Regions from separate parts of the Paenibacillus sp. FSL R5-0923 genome, predicted to be linked through region 2. Evidence: riboswitches for the same ligand, from Rfam matches in the RefSeq annotation. Region 2 holds a riboswitch; the other holds the start of a gene.

Region 1 (3,133 bases), 5.0 Mb from region 2:
CATAGTTAATGCCTGTAGAGCCTTCGGAAGGGAAAAGCTCCTTGTTCGGAGAATGATGAAACTCTGAAAATATAATGTCATAAGGTTTGCCCAAAATATGTGCAAGAACGTTGAGGCGACCACGATGCGCCATGCCCATCAGAATATGCTCTGCGCCGTCATGCGCAGCAGCGCGTACGATTTCATCCAGCATCGGTACGAGAGCGTCATTGCCTTCCAAGCTGAACCGCTTCTGACCCACAAAGGTTTTGTGGAGGAAGGTTTCGAATTGCTCTACTTGGATCAGGCGGTTTAGCAGCTCTTTACGTTCTGCATTATTTAAAGGCGCTGGTGAGCTTGTGGATTCTGCCTGTCTGTTCAACCATTTCAGTTCTTGTTCTTCATGCACATGCCCGAATTCATAGGCGATTGTCTTGGTGTAAGCCTGACGCATACGCTGAACTGCATCCCATCCGGTATGCACATCATTCGGCGCATTCTCCCAAATGAGCGTGGCAGGTAGTGCGAGCAGATCCTCACGAGTCAGCTCATAGGTTTCGAGTTCAAGATATTTAGCCATGGGATTGTGATCGCGCTCAAGCGGATCAATATCAGCGGCCATATGGCCATATATACGAATATTAGCGATTAGCTTGGAAGCTCTTACTGCCTTTCTAAGCCATTCGGTGTCTCCCGAAATGCGAGGCTGTGGAGCCGGTTCGCTATCCGGTGTTAGGGGTGGGGGACCCGAATTTGTAAAAAGCTCGCGATAATTATTCTCTACGGTGGAAGGATCTTTCACAAACTGTTCATATCTTTCTTGAATGTAGCCTAAATTGGGTCCGTAATACTTACTCCAAATGGATTCGTTATAGGGCTCTTTGGCTGCCATGAATACATCCTCCTTAACGGATGAACTCCATACGTGACATTTTGTGTCAACGCTTACTGGAGCTGTGATGATTGCGGTTTCATTTCTCATCTTATTGTGCTACTTTCCACACGTGTAATCAATTCATTCTTTCGTCCAATACGTTCGCAAAATGGTATGGGTTAGCTTGTTCTAATGAAAAGAACGCTGTTTCTCCTCATTACCCATTCCTAAGGCCCACTAAAATGATTCTAATATCCTTATTTTTAACTAATAGGGAAGGAAGTATCATTATATTGGCTTAATTAATTTTATGAATGGGACGAGTATCGTGTTAATAGGACAAGATATCGCACAAAATCGCTTCTATTTTTTGTTTTTTAATGGAAAAACTAATCAGAAATCGACACACTTTTCCACTTTAGTATAGTATAATGTTATTGCAGTTAGCGATTTTCATATATTTCAAAGTAGATCCTTTCGTGTAAAGGGTCCAGTAAAAGGTAAACCTGCCGAAAGGCAGGGGCACAAAGTCGCGGGTCTAAGGTAGAAATACTATGACAGCCGGATTGCCTGGGGACGTAAAATCTTAGGAGGAGATTTTTTGGACAAGTCCAACCAGGGAAGCAACAGAGAACAGCAGTTCATTGATCTAGACGTTGAGTGGGTACATTTATTATTAGCAGCTAAGAAGGCTGGCATAAAGGCAGATGAAATTCGTCGCTTCTTTCATGAGAAGACTGTGCAAGCCGTGCAGTAATACATTCAGAGCATTAGATATCAAAAGAGCACAGCGATAACTCGCTGTGCTCTTTTTCTTTATATAAGAATCTATAAGTTTCAGACTTGGTCCTTATATTCTGCTAGAATTCAAACGCCTTTGCGGTCCATGTTAGGAGGGCGAAGGCGCTTATGTTTAATAGTATGAGTAGAAGAGGATCTTATCAGGTCAGGTGGAATATTAATCCTTCTGATCAAGGCGCCATTTCTGGTAGTCCAGAAACTCCTTGAATTCGCGTTTGCTTATGCCTGAGGCCATAGCTTCCTGCACCAATCGGAACCATTCCGAATCTAAAGGTGACTCCTCAGCATCATTAGGTTCTCCATAGAGCAAAGCGTGGATGGATACCTGAAGCGCATCGGCGATCTTTTCGATAAACTGAATTGAAGGATTGGATTGGATGTTTCTCTCCACATTGCTAAGATACGACTTAGCAACATCCGCTCTGTCCGCAAGCTCAGATAGGGACAATCCCTTTTCTAGGCGGAGATGCTGGATACGTTGGCCCATATTTTGTGGCACTATACTGACGCCCCTCCGTAATTTTTGTTATTAGTATAACAAATATCAATAAATTCGACAAAGTTTATTGTAAAGAGAAGAGCAGCATCTACTTATCCGCTTTCCGGAATAAGAATCTGCTGCTCTTCGAATGGAAGACTTATTAGATTATTTAGCGGATCCAGCAGTTTGCTTACCTACGAAATCCCAAGTCAGAGTTAATGAATCTTTTTGGAAGTAGTTTTGCTCTTGGCCGTTATCAACAAATTCGAATTGAACGGTGAAGCTATCATTTGTGCCGGCCTTAATTCCAGATGCTTCGCTAGTACCCCAGATTGCATCAAGTCCAGTATTTTTTACGAGATCCGGTGTCTGAGTCTTCAAATCGGCTAGGGTAGTTTCCCAAACTACTTTCTCTTCACTACCAGGTAAGATGCCGCTTTTATCTTTATTCACCAGGAATTTAACTTTGATGGATTTTGCCAAATCGTTAGCGCCGTTGTTACCACCTACATCATTAATAGAGGTAGCTGTTTTGAGGAGGATCGAACCGATATCAAGTGTACCGTCATTTTTTAGTTTGAAGTCTCTTTTGATCGTATCGCCTGGCTTCAGATCCTTCAAATCAACGATAACAGAAGGATCAGAGTTCAAATCCAGTGTACCTGCTGCGAATGTAGCGGTGCTTTGTGCAGTGTCGCTAAAGTAAGCGAAAGTTCCTCCACCAATCAATGATAAACCCAGTGCTGCAGATGCTACGCCAAGACCCAATGTTTTTTTGATACCCATAATTAAAATTCCTCCTCGGTTTTTGTGGTTTTTTTATAAAAGTTATATATTGTAACTTCCGGTTCGTAAGCGGAAGCGGACAATCAACGGATTACTGTATTTCAGTTGGAGGTGGAGAGGTGGGAAGTATAGCAGCATTTTTCTTTTCGAGTGCAGCTACAGCCTTCCATGATGAATACAGGGCATAGAGCAGGAGCATCAAGCCTGGTACG
Region 2 (3,133 bases):
ATTTTTCTTTAAAATCTTCTGATGCAGATACTTTCTTGAAGTCCCCTAATGAAATATGCAGATAATCCAGCCTTTTATCAGCTAATTTATCAATGAGATAAAAGGTATCGGTGATTTTAATTCCAGGCTCTTCATATTCTTCTGGAGAAAAACGATACCCGACAATAAAATCCTTAATCTTTGAATTGTCAACGACAGCAATAACTGCATCCACTAATTGGTTAATGAAATTAAATCTTTTCTCTAAGCTTCCGCCCCATTGATCTTCACGACGGTTGGAGTGTGGAGAGAAGAATTGTTGGATTAAATATGTGTTTGCTCCATGAATTTCTACCCCGTCAAATCCAGCTTGAATAGCACGTTGAGTCGCTTTTTTAAAATCCTCGATCACACCGAAAATTTCATCTTCTGTTAATGCTCTTGGAATTTCTGCATTCGGACGTTCGGCAGCAATGGCGCTGGAGGAAACGGGTTGTACGCCACGCAATATTTTTGAATCTGTCATTCTTCCTGCATGGAATAGCTGTAAAATAGCTTTTGTTCCATTTCGTTTAATAGTAGATGCTAATCGGCTAAGGCTAGGAATAAATTCATCGGAGGAAACACTAAGTTCACCTTCCCATCCTTTTCCACCCTCTTGTACATTTGCTGCCGCAGTGATGACCGCACCTACTTCGCCCGTTCTTAGCGAATAGTATTTCAATTCATCTTGTGTTACTACACCGTCATAAAAGCTCATTCGTGTGGTCATTGGAGCCATAACCACTCGGTTTTTTAATGTCAGCCCTCTGCGAAAAGTTAATGCTGTGTCTAGTGCTATCATCTTTTTCCCAACTTTCATTAAATTATATTTAGATAAATTATTATATACATGCGCATACATATAAATTACAGCAATGATTTATTCTTGTCAACTAATAAAGAACTGCTGTTGAATACAACAAAAAGCGCTGTTCCGCTGAACAGCGCTTTTCGCTCGTTATGAATCGTCCTTATTATTCTAGTTCGGCCGGTTTTACAATGGCTGCACCTTTATTATTTTTGGAATATTTAGCTTCGATTTTCGTGGTGTATGTATCTTTGGCTCCATCACTTACCAGTACATAACTCAGATCGACTGTCAGCTTTTCCGTTTGCCAGGTCTTAGTATTGACGAATAATTTCCAAGTTACGCTTTTAGGTTGAACAGTCTCACCATCCCAGAGGTTCTCCTGGTCATAGAGTTTGATTATTCCCTTAGCTGCTGTCGGATCGGTTACCGTGAACTGCAGGACGGTCTGAGCACCGGCAGTGCTGACTTTCATAGATTTTTTATAATTTTTTACCGAATCAAGCATGGAAACAGGATCGTATTGACCTTTAGAATAAAAAGAATCCCACTCCATCTTCTCCAGTCCAATCCAATACTGCGCATCAGGATCGATTGGCTCACCGTCATCGTCGTAACCTTCATCTTCAGATTCATCGATCAGTTCACTTCCGTCTACAAGATAGTAAAACTCCTTGTCATTGGCATATAGACTGTACGATGTTTCTAAAAGACTACTATCAACGGTGCCAGCTGCAGCAAAATTCGGCAGTCGATTAATATCCAGCTTCAGTGTGTTAGTGTTGCTGATACGTACCCCACCGCTCTGAATATCCTGTTTTTTGATCACATCTAAGTGAAAATTCTTTATTGCTTTAGAGGCCGCCGTTACTTTGCTAATCATTTGATCCGCGGTTACTGCTGTTGTGGTAGCTGCTGACACTACTCCTGGATTAGACATCCATCCGATCGTTCCGGACAGCAATAAAGCACCTACTGCCAAACTAGTGCCTATTGTTTTGAAAAAACTTTTCATGTACTTCCCCTTTCAGCCCCTTGCGATAATGTAACGCCGTATAGATCGAAATAATAAAAGAGCTCAAAATAGACTACATATTCTTAGAGCTATCCTTTATGCTTCATAAGACATCCCTATGGCGGCCTGGCGATCATTTCCTTCTGTAGAAAGGCTTTAGACCCATGGCTTTGTGTCATCATCTTTCGATGATTTTACCTTTAACGCGGACATTCAATTAGTTTTAATTAGCTTACGGACGCATGTCCCACCGCTAATTTTATCATGGTTATAATTACCTGTAAACGACTTATCTTCCATTCAAATTCGCTATGATGCTCAGAAGAAATACTTCACTCAAAATGAAAAATGAACGATTACATACGCTTATAAGTCTTATTAATGAGAACAGCAAAGACAGGGGGTGCAGCAAAATGTGTGACCGAGAAATTTTCGAGCTCTATAAAGAACAAGTATATTATTTTTGTTACTACTTAATGAAAAATCAGGCAGATGCAGAGGATATTTGCCAAGAGGTATTTGTAAAGGTTATCTTAGCGGATAAGTCTAAGGTAAGAAACTTGAAATCTTGGATTTTACGAATTGCTTCGAATGAGTGCCACAGTGTGATTAAAAGGCGTAAGACGGGGTGGATGAAAGAAGTACGTAATTATTTACTATCCAGGTCTGAGGAATCAAACCCTGTAGAAAAACGGTTGGATCGACAGGAAACTAAAAAAGAATTACAAGGGTTATACAGTCAGCTTCCCGACAAAATCAGAATGGTAGTAGTCCTTCGTTTTATAAACGAATTGACTGTACCCGAGATCTCTAAAGTTATGAGCATACCCGAAGGAACTGTAAAATCCAGACTGAACAAGGGACTTAAAATACTAAATAGAATGGGTGGAACTCAACTAAAGGAGCTGAGTAGTAATGAATCTGTATATTGAAAAAGATAGACATATTCCCCGACCGGATTATGATTTGATGTGGACTACCATTGAACAAGAAGCATATAAACGTCAAAGAAATCTGCATGCCTCCCAGAATACTCCTAGGCCTAATAAAAAGGTTGTTCCTATCAGCATCGTCTTCTCTTGCCTCTTACTTGTCGCCATTCCTGTATTCGCTAGTATGACGATTAATTGGGATAAAATTGGTGGGCGAAGTGTGAGCAATGCATTAAATAACGGCATCGGTCAACAGTATAATCTTCAAGCTTCCAGTTCAGGAGTAACAATGAATTTGAACGGTGTTGTAACTGACGGAGAAAAAATGAAAATGCTGTTATCACTTGATACTAAATC

Evidence for each region. Region 2 has a riboswitch for cyclic di-GMP ahead of MKX35_RS24040 (DUF6612 family protein). Riboswitches for the same ligand answer to the same signal wherever they lie in the genome.
Region 1: linked by a shared signal. The riboswitch ahead of MKX35_RS01550 (anti-repressor SinI family protein) and the one ahead of MKX35_RS24040 (DUF6612 family protein) in region 2 are both predicted to bind cyclic di-GMP.

What each region holds. Positions count from the first base shown of each region.
Region 1 covers NZ_JBBPAT010000001.1:341,375-344,507, reverse strand. The annotation lists gene MKX35_RS01555 (2-oxoglutarate dehydrogenase E1 component) at 1-871, opposite strand, end outside; cyclic di-GMP riboswitch class I at 1,343-1,427, shown strand; gene MKX35_RS01550 (anti-repressor SinI family protein) at 1,455-1,610, shown strand; gene MKX35_RS01545 (helix-turn-helix domain-containing protein) at 1,812-2,141, opposite strand; gene MKX35_RS01540 (TasA family protein) at 2,301-2,921, opposite strand; gene sipW (signal peptidase I SipW) at 3,013-3,133, opposite strand, start outside.
Region 2 covers NZ_JBBPAT010000001.1:5,343,181-5,346,313, forward strand. The annotation lists gene MKX35_RS24035 (NADH-dependent flavin oxidoreductase) at 1-883, opposite strand, end outside; gene MKX35_RS24040 (DUF6612 family protein) at 996-1,844, opposite strand; cyclic di-GMP riboswitch class I at 1,962-2,053, opposite strand; gene MKX35_RS24045 (RNA polymerase sigma factor) at 2,258-2,776, shown strand; gene MKX35_RS24050 (DUF4179 domain-containing protein) at 2,760-3,133, shown strand, end outside.